Regions from separate parts of the Halobacillus sp. ACCC02827 genome, predicted to be linked through region 1. Evidence: riboswitches for the same ligand, from Rfam matches in the RefSeq annotation. Region 1 holds a riboswitch; each other region holds the start of a gene.

Region 1 (3,278 bases):
TAATGGGAGGCTTCACACAGCGGGAGCCGTAGGACTGCACCCAGGCGTATTCCGTAAAGGCGAAACCGTTCAGCTTCTCACCGAAATATTCTACCATGTCATTCCGCTCGAATTCGCCGTGAACAAGGACGTCGAGGCCGACCTCTTCCTGGTTGGCGATCCATTCGGCCGTCCTTTCCTTTACGAATGCATCGTATGTTTCTTCGCTCCATGCACCTTTTCGGAAGTTGGCGCGGGCCTTTCTGATTTCTGTCGTCTGGGGCAGGCTGCCGATCGTCGTTGTCGGGAGCAGAGGCAGAGCGAACTTTTCCTCCTGTACCTTCTTTCGATTGGAAAATTCGGAGGCACGGGACGGATGTTTGTCTTTCCAACGTTTTACTTCCTGCTGTACGTTCTCGTTCGAGCGGCCTTCGGAATCCGCAAAGGACCTCCAGTTCCGGGAATGTTTCTCCACCTCCGGCAGGATGATTGCTTTTCCTTGATTGACGCCCTTCGTCAGAAGAACCGTTTCTTCCAGTTTCTGATCAGCGAAGGCAAGGACCTGTTTCAGGTCAGATGCCAGCTTCGTTTCCGATTCGGTCGTCACCGGCACGTGAAGCAGGCTGGTGGAAGGCTGGAGAATCAAGCGGTCTTCCGGCACGATCTTTCTGACAGCATCCGTGATCTGCCATGTGTGTTTCCAATCGTTTCGCCAGATGTTTCGGCCGTTAATCACTCCCGCCGCCAATACTTTATCGTTCGGAAAGCCGTGTTCAGCGAGCTGGGACAGGGTTTGGCCATTATCATCCACGAAATCAAGGCCGATGCCATCTACAGGAAGTTGAATGACGGAATCATAAGCTTCCACCGCTTCAAAGTATGTTTGAAGCAAAAGCTTGATGCCGCTCACTTCTTTAGAAATGGTCTCATAAACCGATTGAACGAAGCGGAGGTCTTCTTCCGATAAGTCAGTAACAAGAATCGGCTCATCGATTTGAACCCAAGCTGCTCCTTCTGCGGCCAATTCTTGAAGCACTTGTATGTAGAGCGGTACCAGTGTCTGCAGCACTTGTTCGAACGGCTGCTTATCAAAACCCTTGGCAAGCTTCAAGTAGGTCACAGGCCCTAGCAGCACCGGTTTTCCATCAATGCCGAGCTGCTCCTTCGCCTCTTTATAATAGCGGAGAGGCCTGTTCTCCAGAAGCACCGGTTTTGTATCCTTTTCAATTTCCGGGACGATATAGTGATAGTTGGTATTAAACCATTTTGTCATGGAGGAGGCTACCGCTGATTCTGTGCCACGGGCGATGTTGAAATACGTTTCCAGTGAAGTAGGTTCCGTATCCTGAAAACGCTTGGGAATGATCCCGAACATGATGGATGTATCCAGAACGTGGTCGTAATAGCTGAAGTCACCGACCGGAATCAAATCGAGCCCTGCTTCTTTTTGTTTCTTCCAATCCTTGTGTCGGAGGGCAGTCAGTTCTTCCACAAGCTCCTGTTCTGTCGTATCTTTCTTCCAATAGCGCTCCAGAGCTTTCTTCCATTCCCGTTTCTCCCCGATACGCGGGTACCCAATTGCTGAACTTCGTGCTTGTTTCATTTCCCATTCCTCCTGCAGTTGTTTTTCAATCCAATAAAAAAATCTCTCTTACCTACAAAGAGAGACGACGGAGTGACATGGGAAGGATACGTCGAAAAAAGGGTAGACGAATCCCGTTGTCAACACCTGCCTATTCCTCGTAGGACCTAGTGCGGGTTCCAGAGGCAGGTCTCCTGACTTATGATCACGGCGGGCTGCGCCTTCCCATCGACTATGATAGTGGCTGCTGCAGCTCCGCTCCCAATTACAGTGGCGGGACCGTGCCGGATTTTCACCGGTCTTCCCTTTTAAGCCGGGGGACACCCCGGCACCTGTGGAACAGATTATTCAGTTGAATAATAAAAAAAGAACCTCTTGTATGAGAGGTTCTGATTGTACGGACCTCTCTTATCTTTCAGAGCATCTGCTCTGCTGGAATTAGCACCACAATCATATCGATCGGTTGCCGGGTTTCGTAGGGCCAGTCCCTCCACCACTCTGAATAAGAGATTGCTATTGGATTGATTACAAGCATACTAGCATGAGAAAAATAGGGTGTCAATCCGCTCTTCTACAATTTTTTCTAGAAAAAGGATAGAGAGGGGCGAGTATCAACGGGTGAAAAAAATCTATCGAAAAGGTAGAATGTAGGGTATTACTACTCGGGAGCTGGTTATTTTGTTGCGTGTCGTCTGGTTCAAGCGGGACCTTCGTCTCCATGATCATGCACCATTATATAATGCGGTACAGTCGGGAGACATGGTGCTTCCGCTTTACGTTGCAGAACCTTCCATCTGGCAGGGGCAGGAGCTGTCTGCCCGCCATTATCAGTTTGTGAAAGAGAGCCTCCATGATCTGCAGAAGGAGTTAAAGCAGAGAGGCGGTCGGTTATTCGTCGCTGTCGGGGAGATGGAAACAGTGCTGGAAGAGATATACGAGACATATGGTCCGTTTTCTCTGCATGCGCATGAAGAAAATGGAACACCGGTCACGTTTTCAAGGGATCAGAGAGTAAGGTCGTGGATGAAGCAAAAGGGGTTAACCATGAAAGAAGATCAACCATTCGGAGTCTTCCGTGGCTTGAACTCAAGGGACGGATTTTCTGAGCGCTGGGAACAGTTCATGAAGCATCCGGTCTTTCCTGTACCGGAAAAAATCCCGTGCGTCCCGGAAAAGGAATCCGTGTTGACGTTGAATCTGGACCAATTGGACTCGCTGTATGTCGGAGGTTCGACGCTTGATAAAGGACAGAAGGGAGGAGTGGAAGAAGCACATCGGACGTTGGACAGCTTTTTGAAGGTACGCTTCCATTCCTATTCTTATCACATATCGAAACCACTGAAATCAGCACGATCTGGAAGTCGTCTGTCTCCATATCTTGCCTGGGGAAACATATCCCTCCGCTTCGTTGTCCAGCAGACTTGGATGAAGATCAGGGCATGCAGCGATGCCGGAGAAAGAAAGCAGCTGGAGAATTTCTTGTCCCGTCTTTACTGGCACTGCCATTTCATCCAGCGTTTGGAGGATGAGCCCGCAATCGCGGAAGAGTCGATGAATCCTGCTTTTGATCAAGTGTACGAGGAATGGAATGAAGAAGCATTCCGCCGCTGGTATCAAGGAAGTACCGGATTCCCGATGATCGATGCCGCCATGCGTGCCCTTCATGAGACTGGCTGGATCAATTTTCGTTCCCGGGCGATGGTCGTTTCCTTTGCCT
Region 2 (3,278 bases), 330 kb from region 1:
AGTAACACCGACCTTATTCATTCACGGGTTCAAAGGGGGGCCGAGGAGCTTCCAGACCATGATGGACCGGATGCAGTCCATGAATTGGGGAAAAAAAAGGATGACGGTCTATGTAGCGAACGATGGTACCCTCTCCATCCAGGGAAGCTTCCCCCAGACAAAGAACCCGTTCGTGCAGATATTGTTCGAAGATAATCGCGCCAGTATTTCCAATCAAACAAAATGGGTCGAAAACGTGATGATCCAGCTTCACTCCCGCTACAATGTTCAACAAGTAAATATTATCGGACATTCCATGGGCGGGTTAGCGTCAATCAATTATTTACTGAACGAACCTGCGGACGGCGTACCTGCCGTTAAGAAAGTTGCTGCTATCGCCAGTCCATTTAAAGGCATTCGGAAAGATTCCTATTTTGAATCCAATTACGGGGCCGCAACCGTGGATTTGAGACCAGACTCTGATGCTCTCCAGGATATGGTTAAGAATAAGGATCATTTCTCAGATAATGTAGACGTCCTTGCGGTGGCCGGAATCATCAACAAGGAGGCCCCGGAGCAGGAGCACTGGGATGGTCTTGTCCACGCCTCAAGCGTCCACGGACTGGAAGACATCGTTCCATTCGGCCGTTACTACGAAGAAAGAATTTACCAGCCTCAGGCAACCCACTCCGGCCTCCATGAGCTTGCGGAAGTCGACACAATAGTGGCTGAATTCTTGTGGGAAACAGCACCAATGCGTTCGACAAGCGGTGAGCATCCTTAATCCAACAAAAAAAGTCCGGAGTTTGCTCCAATGCGCCTTGATGCATTGGGAAGCAACTCCGGATTGTTTTATTCTTTTTCGAAAATAAATACCCACATGAATGTAAGTGCCTGCTTTAATTCTTCTTCAAGCCCCGCCAAGAGACTGTCCTCGACACCACGCTTGTAAACCCCTTGTCCAGCTATTGATCTCCACCCTGTCTCTTCTGCCATCTTCTTCAATTCCCACGGCATCATCGTATTGCATATGACTTGTTCCCCGAACAAGCGGCGATAGCTGTTGGTCCTCGGCATTGCCGTCGGACCAAGCAGTGCGATACAAAGTCTTCCCCCAGGCTTCAGTATCCGCTTCATCTCATTAAGCCCCTGTGAAGGAATCTCCGTCCATTCCAATGAATTGACCGCCATGGCACTATCAAACGAATCATCTTCGAAAGGTAGAGCAGTTAGATCCCCCTGGACGAAGGTAAGCCCTTGTTCCCTGACTCTGTCATTCGCCTTATCAATCATATCTTTCGACAAATCAACCCCTGTGACCTCATATCCCTCCTGCCAAAGCCGGAAAGATCCATAGCCGTCTCCACAGCCGAGGTCGGCTACTTTTCCTTTCGGGATATGATTCTCAAGGAAGGGAAGGATCGTACTTCGACTTCCTTCGTCCCACATTTCCTTGCTTTTTGAACTCCACATCCCGGCACGGTCGTCCCACTGCCTTTCTGCTTCTTTATGCCAATCGAACTTGACCATTTCCTCACTCGCCTTTCCGCTTCTTATATATATTTCTTCTTATAAAATTATACCTTACACCAATGCGCTGTGTCTGGGTTTTGATGCTTGGAGGTATTTGTTGTAGAATGGAAAAGGCTTGAATGTTATTTCGTTGTCCGTTATGATAGAAACACAAGATAAGCTAATAAAATTAATCTGAACAACTACATATAGTATTTGCGAACAGAAGATGCCACAAGGCTTAATAGGGAATCCGGTAACCAATCCGGAGCTGCCCCCGCAACTGTACGCATCCGCGAAATGGAAGATTCCACTGTGCCGCGCACGGGAAGGACCAGAGTAAGATCGGATGCCAGCCAGGAGACCTATCTTCGTTCGGCAGAGTTTCAACTTCTTCGGGGATTGAGAAGATGAAGCGATGGAACGAGGACTTTTTTGTGTCTCGCATCGTTTCATGGTTTCATCCACTCCCTTTCCCGGAGTGGATTTTTTTATTTTATATGTAGATATCAGATCAAGGAGTGAAACCATGAGCGTATCAGCAATTAAAGACCAATGGAAAGAAAGATTAGAAGCTTGGAAAACCGAGTTCCCTATGCTTGATCTGGATCGCATCATCCATAAAATTCCTAACTTAGGTTTTGAACATATGACGGAACAGGACCAGCGCCACGCTCTTATTCTCGAGTGTCTGGCTGAGGTCGATGAAATGGAACCGGATTGGACATTTGCAGCCAGCAGAATGCTGCTTGAGCAGATGTATGAGGAAGCTTCCAGTAACCGCGGAACAAACAAGGAATATGAAGATTTTCATGGTCTAATCTGCACGTTGATTAAGAAAGGCATCTATTCCGAGAAGCTGCTTACATATTACTCAGAGGAAGATATATACCAATTAGAAGAAGCACTCGCCCCTGAACGTGACCATCAATTCACCTACATTGGTTTGAAGACATTGAGTGACAGATATATTGCAAGAAGTAAAGAGAAAGAAGTTTATGAACTTCCTCAAGAGCGCTTTATGATCATTGCAATGGTCTTAATGTCACAAGAAGAAGCACCAAAACGGTTGGCACTCGTAAAAGAAGCCTACTGGGCTTTGAGTCATTTATACATGACTGTAGCCACCCCGACTTTAGCAAATGCGGGGAAACGTTATGGTCAGCTGAGCTCCTGCTTCATCGATACGGTAGATGACAGCCTTCAGGGCATCTACGACAGCAACACAGACATCGCCAATCTCAGTAAGCACGGAGGAGGAATCGGAGTCTATCTCGGCAAAATCCGCAGCCGCGGCAGTGATATCCGTGGATTTAAAGGGGTTTCCTCCGGCGTCCTTCCTTGGATGAAGCAGTTAAACAATACAGCCGTGAGCGTCGATCAGCTCGGACAGCGTCAAGGTGCCGTCGCTGTATATCTTGACATATGGCATAAAGACATTTTCCCGTTTCTTGACAGCCGATTGAACAACGGAGATGAACGGCAGCGGACGCACGACCTGTTCACAGGCGTATCCATTCCGGACATCTTCATGGAAGCAGTGGAGAATCGGGAAGACTGGTACTTGTTTGACCCTCACGAAGTACGCAAAGTCATGGGATTTTCGCTGGAAGATTATTTCGATGAAAAACGCGGCGAAGGCTCTTTCAGAGATAAATACCAGGCATGTGTAGAGAACCCGGAGCTTTCCAAAGAAACTGTGCCCGCCATTGAAATTATGAAACGGATCATGGTTGGACAGTTGGAGACCGGAACACCATACATGTTCTATCGGGACGAAGTAAACC
Region 3 (3,278 bases), 1.3 Mb from region 1:
AATAGTCGATGGCCACGTGACGGGCAATGGAAAGCAGCCACGTCTTTTCTGAGCTTTGCTTTCGAAAGGAATGATAGGATTTTATGACACGTATGTACACTTCCTGCACGAGATCTTCTGCAACAGCACGGTCCTTGACCATATAGATAAGAAATTGAAATAAATCCCGGTGATGTTGCTTATACAGTTCATCAAAGAACGATTTCAAAACAGTACCCCCTGAATCACCTATGTATATAGTCGTAACAAATAGGTAATCGTTACACTACCTATACTAATACGAAAAAAAAAGAAAAAGCTACCCTGTTCTAGGGCAGCTTTCCTGCTGGGTCCAATCTATGGTTTGTTAATGGGTAACGTCTGAACAACCGTCCTAATACAGGAGCCATAACAATCAGAAAAACAGTGTTTGAAACCGCATGATTGATGTCCATAGGAATCCCTGCCAGATAATAGGCCCAGAAGGGCTGCCCTGCGACATGCATCGTGAGAGACAGGACAAAGCCATAGAAGATACCACTCAAAAAACCATATACAGATAACAACCATACCGGAAGCTTAGGAAAAACCTTACCTAAGATACCTGCTCCGACACCGATTAAACCCCAGGCTGTTATCTGCCATACGGTCCACATACCCATGCCGAGGAGGAGGTTGGAAGTCAGTGTCGTTACGAAAGCAACCAGTACACCTCCAACTGGACCCAGCCAAAATCCGGCGATGATAATAATCGCCGTTACAGGCTGAACATTAGGAATATTGGCAAGAGCCATTCGGCCCGCAACAGCTAATGCTGACAGCATGGCAATCAACGTCAGTTTATATGTGTTCATAGTTGGTCATTCCCACGCATGATAATCGAAGGTAACCTGATCTCCATCTTTCAATTCATAATCTTCTGCGCCGACTTGACCTTCTTCTCCATTGACGGTGTACATCCATGCTTTCTTTTCATCGCCTCCAACACCTTCAATGGAGTTGATGAATCCTCCGGACTGTTCCACTTTGAAATTGTCCTCCATCACCTGCATCAGATTCGCACCTTCTTCGGCAGTAATCGATTCAGAAGCAATTTCTTCGGCACCATTATCTTGTGAAAGCTCCACCTCTACGGTAATTTCCTGTTCCTGCTGTTCGGTCGTTTCTGCACTCTTTTCTTCATCTTCCTGCGCGCCGCATCCTGCCAAAACACCGACGGCAAGGAAGGCCGCCATCATCAGGCGATACCATTTCTGTAACATTTTTTTCTCCCCTTCTGTCTTTTTGAGGGTTTTGAGTAGCCACAAATAAGAGCCTGCCCCTGTTGGGACAAGCTCTAAGACGAACCAATAGAAGCGGGACTGGCCGCCATTCACCGATCGGTTGCCTCAAATACTCAATCCTCGAAGTATTGAAACGCGAGATCAGGCAGGTCTACTGACTCGTGCGTCATCCTTCCAAGGCTCCTTCCCGTTATCCACAGTGGATCCACCTTTTCGTCGGCACTCACAGTTGCGAGGACAGTTCCGGTTTCCTTACCGGATTCCCATTTTAAGTCTTTCAGACACCTGAATTCTCATTTTATACAGTTCCTTTTTAAGCGTACACGAAACCGTCACAATTGGCAATAAGGGGATTACCCATGAATGAAAGGGATGTGGAAGGTAAAGGTCGTCCCTTCCCCAAGCCTGCTGTGGACGCTGATCTCTCCGTCGTGCCCCTCGACGATGTTCTTTGCAATGGCGAGACCGAGACCGGTTCCTTTCTTATAATCCTTCGTTTTTCGCTTCCTGGATTTGTCCGCCTTATAGAAGCGTTCAAATACAAATGGCAGGTCTTCTTCAGCAATGCCCATACCGCTGTCGTTTACCGAAGCGACCCAGTCATTCCCGTCTGGAACGACCGTCACATTTACTTCTCCGCCTTCTTCCGTGTGGCGGATGGCATTATCAATCAAGTTCGTGAACACTTGTTCAATTCGATCCGGATCAAAGGTAAGCCTGCCGAGTTCAGGAGCAAGATCAAGCGTAAGGTTCACCTGTTTATCACCTGCCAGACCACTGAACTTCCGGATAATCTTCTGCATATACGGTCCCATTTCGATCGTATCATGAGCGAGCTGAATATGCCCCGCTTCCATACGGGCCAAATCCAGCAGCTCGTTGACCAATCTGCCGATCCTGAGGGATTCATCATGAATGATCTGAGCCAGCTCGTTTTTGTCTTCTTTAGTTTCTGCAATATCATCCACAATTGCCTCGCTGTATCCCTGAAGCATAGAAATTGGAGTGCGTAGTTCGTGCGAAACATTCGCTATAAAATCTTTACGAAGCTTATTTAGTCTCCGTTCTTCCGTCATATCACGCAGAACCGCGACGGCTCCACGAACCTTTTCCCTGTCATAGAGAGGGGTCATAATGATCACCCATGAGCGACCTTGTACGGATACTTCCACCATGGATTCATGTTCCTCTGTTATAACACTTTGAAAGAGCTCTTTTAAAGGCTCCGGCAGACGAAGCTCCTCTTCCTTATCCCGGGACGGATCCCGTTCGAAATCAGCGGCTTTCAAATACTGCTGGGCTGGAGGGTTCGTTATGAGCACATCTCCTTGACGATTGATGGTTATGACACCGTCCGCCATGGAACGCAGGATCCCTGAGAGTTGTTCTTTCTCTTGATTCAAAGCATTAATATGAAATTTCAACTCTCTTCCCATCCGATTAAAAGCCATGGCAAGCTCGCCGATTTCATCATGCGTTCGGATCGGAATTTTCGTATGAAACTCTCCCTTAGCGAGTTCCATAGCTCCCTTTCTCATTTTAATAAGTGGAGCCGTTATTCTCGTAGACAGGAAAAAGGCAAAAATTGTAGTTAAAATAATCGCGATCCCTGCACCAAGAAATATGATTTTCGTCGTTTGCTCTGACGTCTCTTCGACCGTATCGAGCGATTGATAGACAAAGACCGCTCCAGAGCTATTCTCAAGAGGTGTTCCAACTACCATCACACCGGAGGCATGCTCCTGCATATCTGCAATCTTTTTGACGTCTTTACCGTTTTCCATAACGGCCCGAAGTTCAGGGTCCTTCCGAAACCACGCATCATCAAGCTGCGGCATCGCTTCGGATTCACTTTCAGCGAAAAGACTGTCGCCGGGTCCCCAGACAATGACTGCGCTGCTCGCTGGATCTTTAACTAAAATAGTCGATGAAAGCAGAAGGTCTTCATCAGATTCATAACGGTCGACAACTTGAGAGATCTTGTCGGCTGTCTGAAGCAGATCGCTTTCCGCTTCG

The links. A riboswitch is a leader RNA that binds a small molecule or an ion and turns the genes downstream of it on or off. The one in region 1 is predicted to bind cobalamin.
Region 2: it holds a riboswitch for cobalamin, as region 1 does, so the genes downstream of both, QRD89_RS01715 (ribonucleoside-diphosphate reductase subunit alpha) here and metE (5-methyltetrahydropteroyltriglutamate--homocysteine S-methyltransferase) in region 1, are expected to answer to the same signal.
Region 3: it holds a riboswitch for cobalamin, as region 1 does, so the genes downstream of both, QRD89_RS10365 (DUF4430 domain-containing protein) here and metE (5-methyltetrahydropteroyltriglutamate--homocysteine S-methyltransferase) in region 1, are expected to answer to the same signal.

What each region holds. Positions count from the first base shown of each region.
Region 1 covers NZ_CP128168.1:643,606-646,883, forward strand. The annotation lists gene metE (5-methyltetrahydropteroyltriglutamate--homocysteine S-methyltransferase) at 1-1,582, opposite strand, end outside; cobalamin riboswitch at 1,729-1,912, opposite strand; SAM riboswitch class I at 1,967-2,070, opposite strand; gene QRD89_RS03295 (FAD-binding domain-containing protein) at 2,240-3,278, shown strand, end outside.
Region 2 covers NZ_CP128168.1:315,556-318,833, reverse strand. The annotation lists gene QRD89_RS01725 (alpha/beta fold hydrolase) at 1-763, shown strand, start outside; gene QRD89_RS01720 (class I SAM-dependent methyltransferase) at 832-1,509, opposite strand; cobalamin riboswitch at 1,702-1,878, shown strand; gene QRD89_RS01715 (ribonucleoside-diphosphate reductase subunit alpha) at 2,021-3,278, shown strand, end outside.
Region 3 covers NZ_CP128168.1:1,944,110-1,947,387, forward strand. The annotation lists gene sigX (RNA polymerase sigma factor SigX) at 1-208, opposite strand, end outside; gene QRD89_RS10360 (ECF transporter S component) at 309-833, opposite strand; gene QRD89_RS10365 (DUF4430 domain-containing protein) at 840-1,241, opposite strand; cobalamin riboswitch at 1,390-1,566, opposite strand; gene QRD89_RS10370 (ATP-binding protein) at 1,616-3,278, opposite strand, start outside.